2 regions of the Gryllotalpicola kribbensis genome follow, and region 1 is predicted to be linked to the other one. Evidence: predicted binding sites of a transcription regulator. Region 1 holds the regulator's gene; the other holds the start of a gene.
The links. The regulator HspR, encoded in region 1, represses chaperone genes until heat shock. The targets are predictions, from matches to a motif close to AAGTTGAGTCNNNNNGACTCAACTT.
Positions count from the first base shown of each region.

Region 2: the regulator HspR is predicted to act here: its motif matches at 6,863-6,887, upstream of ABD716_RS01625 (Hsp20/alpha crystallin family protein).

Region 1 covers NZ_BAABBX010000015.1:571,223-581,888, reverse strand. Annotated here, with positions in the region: gene ABD716_RS12195 (permease prefix domain 1-containing protein) at 1-169, opposite strand, end outside; gene ABD716_RS12190 (PadR family transcriptional regulator) at 166-540, opposite strand; gene dnaK (molecular chaperone DnaK) at 788-2,653, shown strand; gene ABD716_RS12180 (nucleotide exchange factor GrpE) at 2,658-3,344, shown strand; gene ABD716_RS12175 (DnaJ C-terminal domain-containing protein) at 3,470-4,468, shown strand; gene ABD716_RS12170 (heat shock protein transcriptional repressor HspR) at 4,492-4,917, shown strand; gene ABD716_RS12165 (hypothetical protein) at 5,006-5,485, shown strand; gene ABD716_RS12160 (hypothetical protein) at 5,507-5,989, shown strand; gene ABD716_RS12155 (DEAD/DEAH box helicase) at 6,031-9,354, shown strand; gene ABD716_RS12150 (class I SAM-dependent methyltransferase) at 9,351-10,541, shown strand; gene ABD716_RS12145 (NAD(P)H-hydrate epimerase) at 10,538-10,666, shown strand, end outside.
Region 2 covers NZ_BAABBX010000002.1:73,733-84,398, forward strand. Annotated here, with positions in the region: gene ABD716_RS01595 (aldehyde dehydrogenase family protein) at 1-606, opposite strand, end outside; gene ABD716_RS01600 (serine hydrolase domain-containing protein) at 617-2,032, opposite strand; gene ABD716_RS01605 (uracil-xanthine permease family protein) at 2,072-3,379, shown strand; gene ABD716_RS01610 (APC family permease) at 3,477-5,390, shown strand; gene ABD716_RS01615 (alpha/beta hydrolase) at 5,359-6,294, opposite strand; gene ABD716_RS01620 (hypothetical protein) at 6,338-6,754, opposite strand; gene ABD716_RS01625 (Hsp20/alpha crystallin family protein) at 6,916-7,368, shown strand; gene ABD716_RS01630 (NADP-dependent oxidoreductase) at 7,437-8,393, opposite strand; gene ABD716_RS01635 (S9 family peptidase) at 8,491-10,641, shown strand.

The sequences.
Region 1 (10,666 bases):
CGTCGAGACCCGCCGCACGCAGGGCGTCGATCTGGCTGCACAGGTGGTCCTCGAGCTCGTCGGCGTCGCCGTCGGACAGCGAGCCGCGAGACACGAGGTATGCCCGCCACGAGGCGATGGCCGACTCGGGGTCGAGGCCGTCGGCCCGGCCGGTGTCGCCCCGGCTCATCGCGCGACCGCCGTCGCTGGGGCGAACGCGGGCCACAGCCGGCCGGCGGCGCCGAAGGCGTGCGCCAGGGTGTTGACCGCGGTGCTCCACTGCTTGCGGTGCTCGGCGAGCTCGGCGCGGCCGGCATCCGTGATCGCGTAGTAGCGGCGTTTGCGGCCGCTCTCGGCCAGCCCCCAGTGCGAGGCCACGAGCTCGGCGCCTTCGAGCCGGTGCAGCAGCGGGTAGAGCAGCCCGTCGGTCCACTCGATCTCGCCGTCGGAGAGCTCGCGCACCCGCGCGATGATCGCGTAGCCGTAGCTCTCGCCCTCGCTGAGAATCGCGAGCACGAGCGGGGCGGATGTCGCCGCCATCAGATCCTTCGCCAGTCGCATGCGCGCCTCCTGTTCTTCGCACACCATACCTCGCAGATCTAGGTATGGGAAGAATCGGCGGCCCTGAGAAGTTGATACGAGCAGACTCAAGTTTTCGAGGCTGTGATTGCGCAGGCATCCGCCCCTCGATAAAGTTGAGTCCGGGCGGCTCAAGCCAGTCGCCCACGCGAACTTCTGGTTTCGAGACGCGCGCTCCGCAAGCTCCGCGCGTTTCTCGACCAACGTGAAAGAGAGAGGGCCAATCAACATGGCACGTGCAGTAGGTATCGACCTCGGAACCACCAACTCCGTGGTCGCCGTTCTCGAGGGTGGCGAGCCGACCGTCATCGCGAACGCGGAGGGCTTCCGCACCACCCCGTCGGTCGTCGCGTACACGAAGGACGGCGAGGTGCTCGTCGGCGAGACCGCCAAGCGCCAGGCCGTGACCAACGTCGACCGCACCATCTCCTCCGTCAAGCGCCACATGGGCACCGACTGGAAGAAGGAGATCGACGGCAAGCAGTACACCCCGCAGGAGATCTCGGCGCGCATCCTCGCCAAGCTCAAGCGCGACGCCGAGCAGTACCTCGGCGACACGGTCACCGACGCCGTCATCACGGTTCCCGCCTACTTCAACGACGCCGAGCGCCAGGCCACGAAGGAGGCCGGCGAGATCGCGGGCCTCAACGTGCTGCGCATCATCAACGAGCCGACCGCTGCGGCGCTCGCCTACGGCCTCGACAAGGGCAAGGAGGACGAGCTCATCCTCGTCTTCGACCTGGGTGGCGGCACCTTCGACGTCTCGCTGCTCGAGGTCGGCAAGGACGAGGACTTCTCGACCATCCAGGTGCGCGCGACCGCCGGCGACAACCGCCTCGGCGGCGACGACTGGGACCAGCGCATCGTCGACCACCTGATCAAGAAGTTCAAGGAGTCGACCGGCGTCGACGTCGCGAACGACAAGATCGCGCTCCAGCGCCTCAAGGAGGCCGCGGAGCAGGCGAAGAAGGAGCTCAGCTCCTCGATGTCGACGAGCATCCAGCTGCCCTACCTGTCGCTCACCGAGAACGGCCCGGCCAACCTCGACGAGACCCTGACCCGCGCGCAGTTCGAGCAGATGACCAGCGACCTGCTCGACCGCACGAAGAAGCCGTTCCAGGACGTCATCAAGGAGGCCGGCATCAAGGTCTCCGACATCGCGCACGTCGTGCTCGTCGGCGGCTCGACCCGCATGCCCGCGGTCAGCGAGCTCGTCAAGCAGGAGACCGGCGGCAAGGAGCCCAACAAGGGCGTCAACCCCGACGAGGTTGTCGCCGTGGGCGCGGCCCTGCAGGCCGGCGTCCTCAAGGGTGAGCGCAAGGACGTGCTGCTCATCGACGTCACCCCGCTGAGCCTCGGCATCGAGACCAAGGGCGGCATCATGACCAAGCTCATCGAGCGCAACACCGCCATCCCGACGAAGCGCAGCGAGACCTTCACGACCGCCGACGACAACCAGCCGTCGGTCGCGATCCAGGTCTTCCAGGGCGAGCGCGACTTCACCCGCGACAACAAGGCGCTCGGCACCTTCGAGCTCACCGGCATCGCGCCGGCGCCCCGGGGCATCCCCCAGATCGAGGTCACCTTCGACATCGACGCGAACGGCATCGTGCACGTGTCCGCCAAGGACAAGGGCACCGGCAAGGAGCAGTCGATGACCATCACCGGCGGCTCGTCGCTGCCGAAGGAGGACATCGAGCGCATGGTCAAGGAGGCGGAGGAGCACGCCGCCGAGGACAAGCGCCGCCGCGAGTCCGCCGAGGTGCGCAACTCGGCCGAGCAGCTCGTCTACTCGATCGAGAAGCTCATCAAGGACAACGAGGACAAGCTGCCCGAGGACGTCAAGTCCGACGTCCAGGGCGATGTCGACGCGCTCAAGACCGCGCTCGCCGGCGAGGACGACGAGGCCGTGAAGACCGCGTTCGAGAAGCTCTCGCAGAGCCAGCAGAAGCTGGGCGAGGCGATCTACGCGTCGGGCCAGGCCGAGCAGGCCGCTGGTGCGCAGGGCGAGAGCGCGGATGCCTCCGCCGACGGCGCCTCCGACGAGGACGTGGTCGACGCCGAGGTCGTCGACGACGAGGACGAGAAGAAGTAAGGCGATGACGGACGAGAACAGCGACAAGCACGAACAGCGCGAGGAGCCGATCGTCCGCGACAAGCGGCGCATCGACCCCGAGACCGGGAAGCTGCGCCAGCCTGAGACAGCCGAGGGGGGCGAGGCCGAGGCCTCGTCCCCTGAGGGGGCCGCAGCCGACGGTTCTGCCGGTTCGGCACGCGATCAGCAGGAAGGCGCAGGCGGCACCGAGAACGGCGACGACGAGCTGTTCGTCGAGGACATCCTCGCGGCCGCCGAGGCCGAGGAATCCGACCCGAGCGCCGAGCACCTCGCGGACCTCAAGCGGGTGACCGCCGAGTACGCGAACTACCGCCGCCGCACCGAGAGCGAGCGCGAGCAGGTGCGCGAGCGCGCCGTGCGCGACGCGGTCAAGGTGCTGCTGCCCGTGCTCGACGACCTCGACCGTGCCCAGAAGCACGGCGACCTCGAGGGCGAAGGCGCGTTCCAGACCATCGCGGCCAAGCTGCGCGGCGCCGTCGACAAGCTCGGCGTCAAGCCGTTCGGCGAGGTCGGCGAGGTCTTCGACCCGCAGAAGCACGAGGCGATCTTCCAGCAGCCCACCCCCGGCGCGACCGAGACGACCGTTCTCGACGTGGTCGAGACCGGCTACACCGTGGGCTCGACCCTCGTGCGCGTGGCGCGCGTGGTCGTCGCCACCCCATCCGAATAACCACTCACCCGGTGGTCGAGTAGCGAGCGCAGCGAGCGTATCGAGACCCTTCTCACGCAGGAAAAAGTCTCGATACGGTCGCAGGGCGACCCACTCGACCACCGGCATCCGATCAAGGAGGCGCGTTGGCCAGTCAGGACTGGTTCGACAAGGACTTCTACAAGGTGCTCGGCGTCAGCAAAGACGTGTCAGAGGCCGAGCTGAAGAAGACCTATCGCAAGCTCGCGCGGCAGTACCACCCCGATTCGAACCCCGGGGATGCCGCCGCTGAGGCGCGCTTCAAGGAGATCAGCGAGGCGTACTCGGTGCTGTCAGACAAGGACCAGCGCGCGGAGTACGACCAGATCCGTGCCATGGGGTCCGGGGCGCGGTTCACCGCCCCCGGCTCCGGCGGCGCGGGCGGCTTCGAGGACGTCTTCGGCTCGATGTTCGGCGGCGGCGCCGGCCCGGGCCGCACGGGCGGCTTCAGCTATCAGACCGGCGGGGCCGACTACGACGACCTGCTCGGCGGGCTGTTCGGCGGCGGCCGCTTCGGCCAGACGTCCGGTGGCTTCCGCGGCTACGGCGGCCCGACCCGCGGCCAGAACCTCGAGGCGTCGACGACGCTCGACTTCCTCGCCGCCACGCGCGGCGAGACGCTCAGCCTGAGCGGAGCCGGCGGCAAGCCGATCAAGGTGAAGATCCCCGCCGGCGTCTCCGACGGGCAGAAGATCCGTCTGCGCGGTCGCGGTTACCCGAGCCCCGACGGCGGCGAGGCCGGCGACCTGATCCTCCATGTGAGCGTGCGCAAGCATCCGGTCTTCGAGCGCGACGGGCTCAACCTGCGCGTCAACGTTCCGGTGACCTTCGTCGAGGCCGCGCTCGGCGCGACGATCGAGGTGCCGACGCTCGAGGGCGCGCCCGTGAAGCTCAAGGTCGCCCCCGGCACGCCCTCTGGCCGCGTGCTGCGCGTCAAGGGCCGCGGCGTGAAGACCGACAAGGGCACGGGCGATCTGCTCGCCGTCGTGCAGGTGGCGGTGCCGTCGCACCTGTCGGCCGAGGCCGAGAACGCGCTGCTCGAGTTCGCGAGCAAGCTTCCGAAGGAGAATCCGCGCGAAGACCTGCTCACGCGGGCGCGTGATTGAGTGAAGTAACCAAGGTGCACGAAATGGACGTCGATCAGGACACTCCGCTGTTCGCGATCGCCGCTGCGGCGGAGCTCGCGGAGCTGCATCCCCAGACCCTGCGCCAGTACGATCGCCTCGGCCTCGTCGAGCCGACGCGCACCGCGGGCAAGTCGCGCAGGTACTCGCTGCGCGACGTCGCGCAGCTGCGCGAGATCGCCCGGCTCTCGGCCGAGGGCGTCTCGCTCGAGGGCATCCGCCGCGTCCTCTCGCTCGAGAACGAGGTGCGCGCGCTGCAGCAGCGGGTGCGCGAGCTCGAGTCGACGCTGGCCGACGCCCTGATGCAGCGGCCGGGCCGCCGCGTCTTCGCCTCCGGCCTCACCGGCGAGGTCGTGCCGATGCGCGCGGGCACGCGCACCGAGCGCCGCGACCAGGTGGTCGTGTGGCGCCCGTGGGGCCCGCTGGACTGACCCGCCCGCCTGCTCGCGAGCCCGCCCGCGCGGCGTTGTGCGCAGCGTGCGGATGCCGGGCCACGGCGGCGACCGCTAGGGTCGCCTCATGACCGACGCCGCCGACGATGACGAGTTCTACCGCGCCCTCGCCACCCTGCCGTCGGTCTATCTCCACCCCGTGGCGAACGCGCGCGGCGTGCGATCGACGTGGACATCGGTCATGGGCCCGCGCCTCGCGCGCAAGTATGCGCGGATGCCGCTCTTCTTCGGCCTCGCCATCCAGTTCTATGTGTGGGGATTCATCGGCGGCGTCGTCCTCGTCGTGGCCGGTTCCTTCGCCATCGGCAACCGCGCAGGCATACCGATCGGCGTGGCCGCCGGACTGCTCGCGATCTTCACCGGGCTCGTGCTCTATTACGTGGGCCTCGCCTCACGGCGCGGGGCCGTCACCGAGCTGCTCGCGCACCTGCGCACGGTGAATCCGCGGGCGTCGCGCGGCGAGCTGCACGAGTACCTCGACTATGACCCGAGCAGGCTGCGCGCGATCGCACAGGCGAACCCCGAGGTCTTCCCGCCGCGCGGCTGATGTCGTCGATAGAGTCGCGGCATGACGGATTCCGCGCCGGGGGGCGCGCGACCAGAACCCGCGGCAGGGCAGCCGACCATCTTCCGCCTGTTCTTCGTCACCACGTGGCAGAACGCTCGCGACAGGCGACGGCACTGGGCGCCGTACTTCGGTGATCGTCTCGCGCGGCGCTACGGGCGCGGGGCGATCCTCGCCGGGCTGGCGGGGCAGTTCTTCATCTGGGGAACGGCGGTCGGTGTCGTGCTCGTCGTCATCGGCCTCATCGCATGGGGCGGCCCCGGCATCGGGGCATTCTTCGGCACGATGCTGCTGCTGACCGGCGTCGTTCTCTACTACTGCTCGCTCGGCGCCGAGCGGGGCGCGAAGCGCCGCATGTGGCGGCTCGTGCGCACGGTCGAGCCCGCCACGACGTACGCGGCGTTCGCCAACGTGCTCGAATACCGCCCGGGCGCGGTCATGCAGCTCGCGCGTGAGCACCCCGAGGTCTTCCCGCCGCGACGCTGACGCCCGGCGCAGTGTCGGCGGCGCGTGCCAGCATGGTGGGCGTGCCTGGCTCCGAGCGACTCCCCGCCGTCGCGCTCAGCTATGTGCGCGACTTCGTCGGCGAGGGGGCGATCGAGCGTGCCCGCCCGTACGCGCGCGACGGGTCCATTCATCGACTCGCCTGGGATGCCGGCCAGCGGGTGCTCGAGGGAACGGTCGCCGGCTCGGAAGAGACGCCGTACCGGTGCGAGGTCTTCCTGACCGAGCAGGCCGGCCGCTGGCATCCGATCTCATCGACCTGCACGTGCTTCATCGGCACGCGCTGCAAGCACGCGGCGGCGCTGATGCTGGCGAGCGCGGAACGTGCGCGCGAGCTGCCGGGCGCACGCAATCCGCTGCAGCCCGGAGTGTCGACGGGCACCGCTGCGGCGTCTCCCTCGCCTCGCGCGCCCGAGTGGCGCCGCATCCTCTCGGGCGCGGCGGCCGGTTCGGAAGCCGTCGCGCACCCGCCGAGCTCCGAGCGCGTCCCCCCGCTCGCGCTGCAGTTCGAGGTGCGCGAGCGCGTGCGCCGCAGTCTGGGCCGGTGGGGGCACGCCAACGAGACCACCCAGGCGGCCACCGCGAAGTCGAGCGGGTTGCTCGTCGTCACGATGCGCATCGCCACCCCCGGCGCACGCGGCTGGGTCGCCGCCGACACCGACTGGTCGAAGATCGGCTATGACCTGTCCGGCTACCGCTTCGACCCGCACCAGGCCCGCTGGTTCGGCGAGTTCGCTGCGCTCGCGCGCGCCAGCCAGCCTCGCTACATCGGGCAGGACGCGAAGCGGCTCGTGCTCGACGAGTTCGAGAGCCCGCTGCTGTGGAGCCTGTTCGATGACGCCCGTACGCGCGGCATCGAGCTGGTCGGCCTGAACGGGTCGGTCGCACGCGCGGGGGCCGCCGAGCTCGTCGGCCGCCTCGAAGAGCGTGCGCGCACGCACGACCTGCGGCTGCGCGCCGGCGCGCGCTTCGACGGTGTCGAGCTGCCGTCCGACGCGGCGGCCACGGTCGCCGCCATCGGCAGGCACGGCCTGGTCGCCGTCGAGTGGCTCGGCCTCAAAGAGCCGCTCGTGCGGCTCGGCCCGCTGCCGCACCCGCTCGGCGCCGAGGCGAAGGCGCTGCTCGACGCGGGCGAGCTCGTGATTCCGGCCGACGACCGCGACGAGTTCTTCGCCGATTTCTATCCGCGTCTCACGGGGGTCGCCTTCGACGGCGGCGACACCGTCGAGCTTCCCGTGCTCGAACCGCCGACACTGGTGCTGACGCTCACCTTCGGGCCCGACCACGCGTTGCGGGTCGACTGGGAGTGGCAGGCCGAGACGAGAGATGTCGGGCTGGTGGCCGCCGTCGCCCACGAGGTGCGCCGAGTGCTGAGCTCAGGCGGCAAGCCGCTGGTCGACTACCCGGAACCGGCACTGCTGCACGAGTTCGACGCCGCCGACTTCATCGAGCGCGTCGTGCCCGAGCTCGAGCAGATCGACGCGCTCCGCATCGAGACGGTGGGTGAGCGCCCCGACTACCGCGAGCTCACCGAAGCGCCGACGTTCAGCGTGCGCGCGATCGAGACCGACGAGCGCGATTGGCTCGACCTTGGGTTCACCGTGCAGATCGGCGACCACGTGGTGCCGTTCGGGCCCCTGTTCACAGCGCTGTCGAACGGCAGCTCGCGCCTGATGCTCGTCGACGGCAGCCACCTGAGCCTCGCGCGACCCGAGTTCGACCGGCTGCGCGAGCTGATCGCCGAGGCGGGCGAGCTGAAGGAATGGGAGTCGGGCGCGCTCTCGCTGCATCGCACGCAGGTCGAGCTGTGGCGGGACTTCGAAGACCTGGCCGACTCGTCCGAGGCGACGCGCGCCTGGCAGGAACAGGTGAGGGCGTTGACGGATGCCCCACCGGCGGCGCCCCCGGTGCCGGCCGGTCTCACCGCCGAGCTGCGCGAGTACCAGCTCGCCGGGTTCTCGTGGCTCGCCTACCTCTACGAGCACGGGCTCGGCGGCGTCCTCGCCGACGACATGGGCCTCGGGAAGACGCTGCAGACGCTCGCGCTGATGCTGCACTCGCGTGCGGCGCCGTGGCTCGTCGTCGCGCCGGCATCCGTCGTCTCGAACTGGGTCGCAGAGGCCGCCCGGTTCGCGCCCGGTCTGCGTGTGGCATCCGTCACCCGCACTCAGTTGCGCGCCGCCCACAAGCTGGCAGACCTCGCGAAGGCGAACGACGTCGTCGTGATGTCCTACAACCTGTTCCGGCTCGACTTCGACGACGTCGAAGACGTGCGCTGGGCGGGTCTCGTGCTCGACGAGGCGCAGTTCGTCAAGAACCATCGCAGTCGGGCGCACGAGTGCGCGAAGGCGGTGGATGCCCCGTTCAAGCTGGCGATCACGGGAACCCCCCTCGAGAACAACGTGCTCGAGCTGTGGTCGATCCTCGACATCGTCGCGCCGGGGCTGTTCCCGAGCCTCAGGCGCTTCACCGAGCAGTACGTGCGCCCCCTGTCGCACGTGCGAGGGCCCGACGCGGTGCCTGCCGGCATCAGTGCGGCCGATGCGCAGCGCGTGATCGCGAAGCTGCGCCGGCGGGTGCGGCCCTTCCTGCTGCGGCGCACGAAGGCGCTCGTCGCACCCGAGCTGCCGCCCAAGCAGGAGCAGGTGATCAGGGTCGAGCTCTCGCCTCGGCACCGCCGGCTCTACGAGCAGTTCCTGCAGCGCGAGCGGCAGAAGCTGCTCGGGCTCGTGAAGGAAGACCTCGACCGTCAGAGGTTCATCCTGTTCCGCTCGCTCACGCTGCTGCGCATGCTCGCCCTCGACCCCGCGCTGATCGACGAGCAATACGAGGGAGTGCCCGGCGCCAAGCTCGACGCCCTGCTCGAGAACCTCGACGAGGTCGTCGCCGAAGGCCACCGCGCTCTCGTGTTCAGCCAGTTCACGTCCTATCTGCACCGCGTCGAGGCCCGGCTCGCCGAGGCGGGCATCGACTACGAGTACCTCGACGGCTCGACGACGAATCGCGCAGAGGTGATCGCGCGTTTCAAGAGCGGCGCCGCGCCGGTCTTCCTCATCTCGCTCAAGGCCGGTGGCTTCGGTATCAACCTCACCGAGGCCGACTACGTGTTCCTGCTCGACCCGTGGTGGAACCCGGCGTCAGAGGCGCAGGCGGTCGACCGGGCTCACCGCATCGGGCAGTCGGCTGCGGTCAACGTGTACCGGCTCGTCGCCGATGGCACCATCGAAGACAAGGTGATGAAACTGCGCGACGAGAAGGCCGAGCTGTTCGGGCAGGTGCTCGACGACGACGGCACCTTCAGCGAGCTGCTCACCGCCGACGACATCACGGGGCTGCTCGAGCTGTGAGCGGCATCGATCTGCGCGCGCTGCGCCGCTGGCCCGACGTCGAGGCGCCGAACCTCGTCGCCGCCGACGCCGCCGACCGGCTGCTGCTCGACACCGCCGCGGCCGCGCTCGCCAAGTCCCGGCCGCACGCGGTGGCCGTGATCGGCGACGCCTTCGGCGCGCTGACGCTGGGCGCGGCGGCGCTCGGGGCGCGCGCGGTGCGGGTGCACCAGGACCCCCTGCTCGGCGAGCGCGCGCTTGCGGCCAACGCCGAGCGGCTCGGCAGCTCGGGCTCGTTCACGTCGCTCGATCTGGTTCCCGATCTCGTCGCGGATGCCACAGCGGTGCTGCTGCGCCTGCCGAAGTCCCTCGACCAGCTCGACGAGTGGGCGGCGCTGATCGCCGCCCACGCCGCGCCCGAGGTCACCGTGTTCGCCGGCGGCATGGTCAAGCACATGACCCTCGCGCAGAACGAGGTCCTCGGGCGGCACTTCGGCGAGGTGCGGGCGGGGCTCGCGCGCCAGAAGGCCAGGGTGCTGACGGCGAGTGGGCCCGCGTCTGCCGCCCCCGCCCCCGTCGGTCGAGTAGCTCGCTCTGCGACCGGCTACGCGCGGGCTACTCGACCAACGGAAGAGCGGGCGACCTGGCCGAAGACCGCCGTGATCGACCCGCCGGGCATCACCGTCTCGGCTCACGGCGGGGTCTTCGCCGGGGCATCCCTCGACATCGGCACCCGCTTCCTGCTCGAGCACCTCGCCGACGCGAAGCCCGACGCCGCCACCGCCATCGACCTCGGCTGCGGCACCGGCATCATCGCGGCGGCACTTGCGGCGGCGCGCCCGGGCCTGCGGGTGCACGCCTGCGACCAGTCGGCTGCGGCGGTGGCATCCGCCCGCGAGACGATGAGGCTCAACCGCCTCGACGATCGCGTCACGGTCGTGCGCGACGACGCGCTCGGCACCCTGCCCGATGCGAGCGCAGAGCTGATCGTGCTCAACCCGCCGTTCCACACGGGCACGACGGTCACCGTCGATGTCGGCATTCGCCTGATCCAGGATGCCGCGCGCGTGCTCGCGCCCGGCGGCGAGCTGCGCGTCGTGTTCAACTCCCATCTGCGCTACCAGCCGACGCTGCGGCGGCTCGTCGGCGAGACACGCCAGGTCGCGCGCAACAGCAAGTTCACGATCACGAGTTCACTGAAGCGATGACGGGTATGCGGGGGTATTCGGCCCAGCAGGTGCGCGCCGCCGAGGCGCCGCACCTGGCCGCGGGCGAGCCGCTGATGGAGCGCGCGTCCGCCGCGCTCGCGCGGGAGTGCGTTCGGATGCTGGAG
Region 2 (10,666 bases), on a different contig from region 1:
CGCGCCGTTGCCCGTGTAGAAGATGTGGTCGAGCCGCTGCGCGAGGAGCTCGGTGGTCTGGGGCACGCCGCCCTCGACCACGGCAACCGCGGTCTGGTCGAGGTAGCGGGGCACGAGCTCGCCGAGCACCCGGGCCGTCGCCGGAGCGAGCTCGCTCGGCTTGAGCACGACCGCGTTGCCGGCCGCGAGCGCGCCGATCGCCGGGGCCAGGGTGAGCTGGACCGGGTAGTTCCAGGGGGCGATCACCGCGACGACGCCGAGCGGCTCCAGCACCGTGCGCGCCGTGGCGGGCAGCAGCGCGGCGGGCGCCGGCACCCGGCTCGGGCGCAGCCAGCGCCGCAGGTGCTTCCGCACCGCCGCGACCTCGGCGAGGGTGAAGCCGATCTCGGAGTACTGCGCCTCGGCCGGCGCCTTGTGCAGGTCGCTCCACAGCGCCTGCTCGAGCGCGGGCCCGTTCTCGCGCAGCAGGGCGGCGAGCGCATCGAGTTGCGCAAGCCGCCAGCGCAGCGGCTTGGTGCGGCCTTCCTCGTAGCTCGCGCGCAGTCGCGCGATCGTGTCGGCGACGGATTCCTGTGCCGCCCCCTCCCCCGCAGGAGTGCTCGTCATGCGCGCCAGCCTAGCCTTGTTGACCAGGCGTCAATAGCAGGTCCTCGCGGGAGCGCAGACCGAGATCGGGCGCGAACGCCGCGGTGAGACGCGGCCCCTCGGGGCTGTTCGGCTCGAGCCGCCAGACCCAGCGGAACGGCGTGCCCGTGAGCTGCAGATGCAGTTCGAGCACTCCCCTAACCCAGCCCGCCCGCGCGGCGCACGGCACCTCGGGCAGCGACTCGAGCGGCGAGGCGGTGCGCCCCGGAAGCCACTCGCGCCGACCGGCTGCGATGCGCTGAGCGCCGTCGGCTCCGACGAGCTCGAAGGTGATCGCGTCGTCGTCGAAGGCGAGCGAGATGCGCTCGACGCCCGACTCGTTCGCGGGAAGCTCGAAGACCCGCCCCGCGAGGGACGCCTCGGCCGCGTCATCCCTCTCGTCCACACGGGGCTCGGGAACGCGCCTGCCGGCGAGCTCGTGGACGTCGCCGTCGGGCTCGTCGGACGGCCGGAACCCGGCGGCGACGCCCGGGAGCAGTTCTGACCAGATCGCCTCGAGAATGCGGTTCGCGTCGGCGGCGCCCGAGGTCGTGGCGACGACCAGCTCGAGCTCGGGCACGACGACGGCGAACTGGCCGCACATGCCGTCGGCGCGGAATCCGTGGCTCGAGCGCCACAGCTGGTAGCCGTAGCCGATGCGCGACTCGTGGCTCTCGAACCAGGGGTTCCTCGTCTGGCTGGCGCTCGCCTCGTCGACCCAGTGCGCGGGCACGAGCTGCCGCCCCTCCCAGCTGCCGCGCTGCAGCAGCAGCTGCCCGAACTGCGCGAGCTGCCGGGTCGTGAGCTTGAGGCCGGTGCCGCCGTGCTCGATGCCGCGCGCGTCGCGCTCCCAGTGGGGCGTCGACCACCCGAGCGGGCCGAACAGCCGCTCGTCGAGGTACCCGGTGAGGCTCACGCCGGCGCGGCGCACGACCGCCGCTGCGAGCACGTAGGTGCACGCTGTGCTGTAGACGAAGTGCGTGCCCGGCGCGTGCGTCACGGGCGACTCGAAGAAGAGCTCGAGCCCATCGCGCTCGGGCAGGGCGCGCAGCACGCCCCACAGGTCGTCGGGGTGCCCGCTCGTCATCGTCAGCAGGTGCCGCACCGTCTGGCCGGGGATCTCGCGGAACTCGGGGAAGATCGCGTGCGTCGGCTCGTCGAGGGCGAGCAGCCCCTCGTCGATCGCGAGCCCCACCGCCATCGAGGTGAACGCCTTGCTCACCGAGAACATCATGTGCGGCTCGTCTGGCCGGTACGGATGCCACCACCCCTGCGCCACGACGCGCCCGTGCCGCGCGACGACGAGGCCGTGCACACCGAGCCCCTTCGTGTCGATCGCGTCGGCCAGCCGCACGATCGCGGCCGGGTCGATACCTACGGATGCCGGGCTCGAATGCTCCATCGCCATGGGTTCGACGTTACCCGCGCGCTCCGACAAGATGGCTCCATGCCACAGCCGCGCCGCCTGCCCTGGACCCTGCACGCCGACGGCAGGACGATCGCCCCTGACGCCATCGTCGGCCCCGGCGAGCGGCTCAGCTGGCCGCGCACGATCGGCATCGGCGCACAGCACGTCGTCGCGATGTTCGGCGCGACGTTCCTGGTCCCCGTGCTCACCGGGTTCCCGCCTGCCACGACCCTGCTGTTCTCGGGCGTCGGCACGCTCCTCTTCCTGCTGATCACCAAGAACCGGCTGCCCAGCTACCTCGGCTCGTCGTTCGCGTTCCTCGCGCCGATCGCGGCGGCGATGGGCGCCAAGTACCAGCACCTCGATCACCTGCCCGCCGCCCTGTTCGGCATCGTGGCCGTCGGCGTGCTTCTCGCCATCGTCGGGCTCCTCGTCATGGCCACGGGCACGGCCTGGATCGACGCGCTCATGCCCCCCGTCGTGGCGGGCGCCATCGTCGCGCTGATCGGCTTCAACCTGGCGCCGACGGCGGGGTCGAACTTCACGCAGGCGCCGCTGACGGCCGGCATCACGCTCGCGGCGATCATTCTCATCGCCGTCCTGTTCCGCGGGCTGCTCGGGCGGCTGTCGATCTTCCTCGGCGTCGTCGTCGGGTGGATCGCGGCCGCCGTTCAGGGGCAGGTGGATTTCTCGGCCGTCGGCACGGCGGCCTGGTTCGGCCTTCCCCGGTTCCACCTTCCGGCGAATCCGTTCGACGGCTCGCTGCCCACCTGGGGGCTGCTTCCGGCCTTCCTGCCCATCGTGCTCGCCCTGATCGCCGAGAACGTCGGGCATATCCGCGGCGTGGCAGCCATGTCGGGGCATCCCGAGCTGGGCAGGCTCACCGGCCGCGCCCTGTTCGCCGATGGCCTCTCGACCGTGATCGCCGGCATGTTCGGCGGCTCGGGAACGACGACCTACGGCGAGAACATCGGCACGATGGCCGCGACCCGCGTGTACTCCACGGCGGCGTACTGGGTGGCCGGCGTCATCGCGATCCTGCTCGGCCTGTGCCCCAAGATCGGCGCGATCATCTTCTCGATCCCGAGCGGTGTGCTCGGCGGCGCCACCGTCGCCCTCTACGGGCTCATCGGTGTCATCGGCATCAAGATCTGGATCGACAACAGGGTCGACTTCTCGCGCCCCCGCAACCAGTTCACCGCGGCCATCGCGCTCGTCATCGGCATCGCCAACATCCCGCTCACGCTCGGCGCCGTGCAGATCACCGGGATCGCGTTCGGCGCCATCGCAGCGGTCGTCGTCTACCACGTCATGACCTGGGTCGGCACGCGCCGGGGCACGGCCTGACCGCTTGGCGCGGCGCTCACCCCTGTCCCGTACTATCGCGCCTGTGACCAACGACACCGCGCCCCGCCCGACCGTGCGGGAGTGGTTCCTGACCGGCATGACCGACATCCGCGGCACGCAGGTCGGGCCGCACGCGAGGGAGTCAGAGAAACCCGCATCGTGGTGGCGCGTCATGTGCCTCACCGGCGTCGACTACTTCTCGACCCTCGGCTACCAGCCGGCCATCGCGGCGCTCGCAGCCGGCCTGATCGCGCCGTTCGCGACGGTCGTGCTCATCGTGCTGACGCTGTGCTGTGCGCTGCCCGTCTACCGGCGGGTCGCACGCGAGAGCTTCCGCGGTTCCGGGTCGATCGCGATGCTCGAGCGCACCCTGCCGTACTGGTGGGGCAAGCTGCTCGTGCTGGTGCTGCTGGGCTTCGCCGCGACCGACTTCATGATCACGATGACGCTGTCGGCGGCGGACGCCTCGGCGCACGCCCTCGAGAACCCGCTCACCCCGCACTGGTTCACGGGCACCGGCTGGCAGATCGGCGTGACGCTCTTCCTGCTCGCGCTGCTCGCCGTCGTCTTCCTGCGGGGCTTCCGCGAGGCGATCGGCATCGCCGTCGTGCTGGTCGCCGTCTACCTCGCGCTCAACGCCGTGGTCATCGTCGTCGCGTTCCTGCACATCGGCGCTCACCCGGTCGTCGTCGACGACTGGTGGGCGGCGATGTTCCGCCAGAACGGCAACTGGGCGCAGGTCATCGGCATCTCACTGCTCGTCTTCCCCAAGCTGGCGCTCGGCATGTCCGGCTTCGAGACCGGGGTGGCGGTGATGCCGCAGATCAAGGGCGGCCCCCACGACACCGGGAAGCTGCCGATGGGCCGCATCCGCGGCACGAAGCGCCTGCTCGCCACCGCCGCTGCGATCATGAGCGCGTTCCTCATCACGTCGAGCCTCGCGACGACGCTGCTCATTCCCCAGAAGGCCTTCCAGGCGGGCGGCCCGGCGAACGGCCGCGCCCTGGCCTATCTCGCGCACGAGTACCTCGGGCCGGCGTTCGGCAGCGTCTACGACCTGTCGACCATCCTCATCCTGTGGTTCGCCGGGGCATCCGCGATGGCCGGCCTGCTCAACCTGGTGCCGCGCTACCTGCCGCGCTACGGCATGGCGCCGCAGTGGGCGAGCGCGGTGCGCCCGCTCGTCGTCGTGTTCGCCCTGATCGGCTTCCTGATCACCCTGGTCTTCCGCGCGAACGTCGACGCGCAGGGCGGGGCGTACGCCACGGGCGTGCTCGTGCTGATGTGCTCGGCCGCCCTCGCGGTGACGATCTCGGCGTTCCGCCACCGGCAGCGCGCACGGATCTGGTCGTTCGGCTTCGTCACCGTGGCGTTCCTGTACTCGACGGTCGTGAACGTCATCGAACGGCCGGACGGCGTGCGCATCGCCGCGCTGTTCATCCTCGCGATCCTCGTCATCTCGCTCGTCTCGCGCGCCAAGCGCTCGTTCGAGCTGCGAGCCTCAGACGTGACCTTCGACGCCGTCGCCGAGGCGTGGCTGCTGGAGGACGCCGAGGACGAGTCCGGTGTGATCCGCATCGTCGCGCACGAGCCGGGCCCCGACACGAAGGACGAGTACAGCGCCAAGAGCAAGTCGGAGCGCTACTTCAGCCACATCCCGCAGGGCGCCCGGCTGCTCTTCATCGAGGTGCTGCCGAAGCCGCGCGTGCAGCAGGACGCCTCCGACTTCGTCGAGCCGCTGCTCGTGCGGGGCGTCGAGAAGCACGGCTACCGCGTGCTGCAGCTCGAGAGCATCTCGGTGCCGAACGCCATCGCCGCGGTGCTGCTCGAGATCCGCGAGCTGACCGGCATCGTGCCGAGCATCTACTTCCAGTGGAACGAGGGCAACCCGATCTCGAACATGGCGCGCTTCCTGCTCGACGGCACCGGCGAGATCGCGCCCGTCACGCGCGAGGTGCTGCGCGAAGCCGAGAAGAACCCTAAGCGTCGGCCGATCGTACACGTGAGCTGACCTGCCCGATGAAGTGCTGGAGGCGCTCGTACACCTCGACCGACTCGGGGTGGCCGGCGTCCTGCTGCCACGTGTGCTCGGTGTTGCGCGCGTCCCAGCCGTAGCTGACGAACTCGACTGGGATGCCCGCGCGCTCCGCCGCCTTCACGAAGTTGACGTTCGCGCGGTAGAAGATGTCACGCTCGCTGGTCGTGACGAGCACCGGCGGGAAGCTTTCGTCGACCCATTCGATGGGACTCAGCCAGCGCGATGCTCGCTGCAGCGACGCCGGCTTCATGCGGTGCCTGCGATAGCCGGGAAGCAGCATGCGCACGAAGTCGTGGCTCATGATGAACCCCGGCTCGAAGACGACGGAGAAGTCGACCGCGCCGCAGTGCAGCACCAGGCCGCCGAGCTCCTCGCGGGTGACGGCGGGGCGCAGGCGGAAGTGCGAGGCCAGCTCGGGCCGGGTCGTGGTCGCGCCGAGCAGGGCGGCGATCTGCGCCCCGGCGGAGTCGCCCCCGAGCACGATCGTGCTCGGGTCTCCGCCGTGCTCGGCGATGTGGGCGACCACCCAGCGCAGCGCCTCGTTCGCGTCGTTCAGCATGTGCCGCATGCCGAAGCCGCCGCCGCGCAGTCCGGCGCGGCGATAGTTGACGTTCACGACGACGATGCCGGTGGCCGCCTGCACGGCGCAGTACTTGGTGAGCGCCGACTTGTCGCCGCTCGTCCAGCCGCCGCCGTGGAAGTAGACGTACACCGGGAGCGCCGCGGTGTCTCCGGCTTCGCGATGCGGCGTCAGCACGTCGAGCCGGTGACCGGGGTGGCCGTCGCCGACGTAGTCGACGTCGAGGAGGTAGTCGACCGTGCTCACCGGCGTCGCGTTGAGCTTGCGCGACTGCCACGGCGCGAAGGGCAGCATCATGGCGGTCCATAGCCAGGGACCGACCGGGAAGGGCGCCGAGCGGCTACCGGAGCGCCGTGACATCGATCAGCGCCAGAAGAGCGAATGCATATGCGGATGCCGCGTCGGCGGCCTCGAAGTCGTGGTCTGCGCCACCGCTGTGCGTCGTGACGCGCCAGGCGCCGTCGGGACGCGCGGTCAGTGCCCGGAACGCGCCGCCGAGGCGCTCGCGCAGCTGATCCTCGCGAGGCAGCCACAGCGCCTGCTCGAGCGCGACGGAGTCGAGCGCCCACTCGGTCGTTCCGTTGAAGCCGAGGATCGTGCCTGTGTCGAACTCGTGCGGCTCGATGGTCATGTCCGAGACGGTGAACGTCTCGTCTGAGGCGAATTCGGGGCCTTCGATGCGGAAGAAGTCGCCCGGAGCGGGATGCCATTCCAACCCGGCATCCCGCAATTGCCGAGCGAGTGAGCTTCCGATCACACGCTCATTATGACCCCGCGAAACCGACCGGGAGCCGGGTGCCCGCTGAACGTCGGGTATGGCGGAATGGATCTGGCACTCTCGGTGTTCGAGTGCTAATGTCAGTCCTAGTTGAGTCGAGGTGGCTCAACCTTGGGACTACAGAGAAGGAGCTGATTCACATGGCAATGAACTTCGATCCCTTCCGCGAGTTCGACCGCCTGGCGGGCTCGTTCCTCGACCGCCCCGCCGGCCCGCGGCTCATGCCGATGGACCTCTACAAGGACGGCGAGACCTACGTCCTGTCTGCTGACCTGCCGGGCATCGACCCGGGCTCGGTCGACATCGACGTCGACGGCCAGCTGCTGACCATCCGCGCCCAGCGCACGCTGGCGACGGGCGAGGGCGTCAAGTGGCTGACCCGCGAGCGCCAGGGCGGCACGTTCCTGCGCCAGCTGAGCCTCGGCCAGGGCATCGACACCGAGAACATCACCGCCGACTACTCGAACGGCGTGCTCTCGATCACGATCCCGATGAGCGAGAAGGCCAAGCCGCGCAAGATCGCCGTGAGCTCGCGCGCCGAGACGACGCACCCCGCCGTCGAAGAGGCGCACAGCGAGCCCGCTGGCGCATAAGCACGGAAGCAGAAGGACCCCGGTTCGCCGGGGTCTTTCTCGTATCGGGGGCGGATGCCTCGCCTGCGCTACCTCGTCACCGCGACGAGCTTGCCGCGCACGTGGCCGGTCTCGAGGCGCGCGTATGCCTCGGCGAGCCGCTCGATCGGGTAGATCGCCTCGATCGGCACCGTGACCTGCCCGTCGGCGACGAGGCGCACGATCTCGCCGAACTGCTCCATCGTCGCCTGCGGGTTGCCGACGCCCTGTGCGCCGCGATGGCCGCGGGCGGCGATCGTGTTGATGCGCTCGAGCGGCACGCCCAGGGCGAGCGCGGCGTCGACCGAGTCGGGCCCGTTGTTGTCGAGCGCGGCGGTGAAACCCTGGGGCGCGGCATCCCTCAGCCTCTCGACCAGGCCGTCGCCGTAGGCGACGGGCGTGACGCCCAGCTCGCGCAGGAACTCGTGGTTGCGCTCGCTCGCCGTGCCGATCACGGTCGCGCCGCGGAGAACCGCGAGCTGCGCCGCGATCACGCCCACTCCCCCGGCGGCGGCACTCACGAGCACCGTATCGCCGGGGCCCGCGCCGACACGGTCGAGTGCCGCGATCGCCGTGCGCCCTGCGACCGGCAGGGCCCCTGCCGTGTCGTAGTCGAGCGCCTCTGGCTTCTCGATGAGGACGCCGTCGCGCTCGGCATCCGCGCCTTCTGCGGCGATGATCACGAAGTCGCCGATCGCGCGGTGGCGGCGCCCGCCGAGCACGGCCTCGCCGAGCCTAAAGCGGGTGACGCCCTCGCCCACCTCGTCGATGTCGCCCGCGAAGTCGAACCCCACCCCCGTGCCACCAGGCGTCGCGGCCGGGTCCGTGATGCCGTAGTTGGCCGCGGACTGCGCCGAGTGCATGATCTTGTAGTCGACCGGGTTGAGCCCGTTGGCGCACACGTGCACGCGCACCTCGCCCGGGCCGGGGTGCGGGGGCTCCTCGTCGACGATGCGCAGCACCTCTGCCGTCGGGCCGAATCGGTCGAATCGCGCAAATCGGGCCATAGAGCCAGCCTCTCATCTTGCGGCGGGCGGGTGCGGCGCCCGGCCGCCTGGACCGCCGCGGCGGCCTCCTCGCCGATCGTGGCCTAGCGTGGTGAGGGTGACCGACAACGCACCCGTTGCCAAGAGGATCCCGACCGAGCGCACCTTCCACGGCGACACCGTCGTCGACGACTACGAATGGCTGCGCGCCAAGGACGACCCCGAGGTGATCGCGCACCTCACCGCAGAGAACGCCTACGCCGAGGCGCGCAACGCGCACCTCGCGGGCCTGCGCGAGACGATCTTCGACGAGATCAGGTCCCGCACCCTCGAGACCGATCTCAGCGTGCCCGTGCGCGAGGGCGCGTGGTGGTACTACTCGCGCTCGTTCGAGGGCAAGCAGTACGGCGTGCAGTGCCGCGCGCCGATCGCCGGCCCCGACGACTGGACGCCGCCGCAGCCGGCCGAGGTGTCGGCCGAGGTGCCCGCCCTGCCCGGCGAGCAGGTGCTGTTCGACGCGAACCTCGAGAGCGAGGGTCACGAGTTCTTCTCGCTCGGAACGTTCGACGTGTCGGCTGACGGAGCTCTGCTCGCGTACGCCGTCGACGTCGAGGGCGACGAGCGTTACCTCCTCCGCGTGCGCGACCTCGCGACCGGCGCCGACCTCGACGACGAGGTGCCCGGCACCGCCGCCGGCGCCTTCTTCAGCCCCGATGGCCGCTTCGTGTTCTACACCACGGTCGATGACGCCTGGCGCCCGGACACCGTCTGGCGGCACGCGGTCGGCACGCCGGCATCCGCCGACGTGAAGGTCTTCCACGAACCGGACGAGCGCTTCTGGGTGGGCGCCGGCCTCACCCGCAGCCGGCGCTTCATCGAGGTGGGCGCGTCGTCGTCGATCACGAGCGAATCCTGGCTGATCGATGCGGATGACCCGACCGCCGCGCCCCGCATCGTGTGGCCGCGCCGCGAGGGCGTCGAGTACTCGGTCGACCATGCCGTCGTCGGCGGCGAGGACAGGCTGCTGATCCTGCACAACGACGGAGCCCTCGACTTCGAGCTCGTCGACGTGCCGGCATCCGACCCCACCGCGACGCCACGCGTGCTGATCGCGCATGATCCGGCCGTCCGCCTCGACGACATCGATGCGTTCGCCGAGCGCGTCGTCGTCGAGTATCGGCGCGAGGGTCTCACCCGCCTGGGCCTGCTGCCGATCACGGAGGACGGCTACGGCGCACTGACCGAGGTGCCCTTCGACGAGCCCCTCTACACCGTGCGGGCCTCGGGCAACCCCGAGTGGGAGCAGCCGACGATCCGGCTCGGCTATGGGTCGCTGGTGACGCCTTCGACCGTGTACGACCTGGTTCCTTCGACGGGCGAGCTTCGGATGCTCAAGCAGCAGCCGGTGCTCGGCGGCTACGACCCTGCGCGCTACGAGCAGCGGCGCGAGTGGGCCGTCGCCCCCGACGGAACGCGGGTGCCGATCTCGCTCGTGTACCGCCGGGACCTCGTCTCGCCGGGTGCCGCGCCGGCACCGCTCGAGCTGTACGGCTACGGCTCGTACGAGCACAGCATCGATCCCGCATTCAGCGTCGCCCGCCTGTCGTTGCTCGATCGCGGCGTCGTGTTCGCGATCGCGCACGTGCGCGGCGGCGGCGAGCTCGGCCGCTCCTGGTACGAGAACGGCAAGAAGCTCGCGAAACGCAACACCTTCACCGACTTCGTGGCGTGTGCGCGCCATCTCGTCGACACGGGGTGGACGTCGCCCGACCGAATGGTCGCCGAGGGCGGCAGTGCGGGCGGCCTGCTGATGGGAGCGGTCGCCAACCTCGCACCCGAGCTGTTCGCGGGCATCCTCGCCGACGTGCCGTTCGTCGATGCGCTCACGTCGATCCTCGACCCGTCGCTGCCGCTCACCGTCATCGAGTGGGACGAGTGGGGCGACCCCCTGCACGACGCCGAGGTGTACGAGTACATGCGCTCGTACACGCCGTATGAGAACGTGCGAGCGGATGCCGCATATCCTCCGATCCTCGCCGTGACCAGCCTCAACGACACCCGCGTGCTCTATGTGGAGCCGGCGAAGTGGGTCGCTCGTCTGCGCGCGCTGGGCGCCGATGCGCTGCTGAAGATCGAGATGGTCGCGGGCCACGGCGGCGTCTCTGGCCGCTACAACGCGTGGCGCGAGCGCGCGTGGGAACTCGCCTGGCTGCTCGACCGCCTCGGCCTCGCGCCCGCTGAGGATCCCGTCAGAGCTGTGGAAAGCTGACGCGCCGGCCTGCAGAGCACGCCAC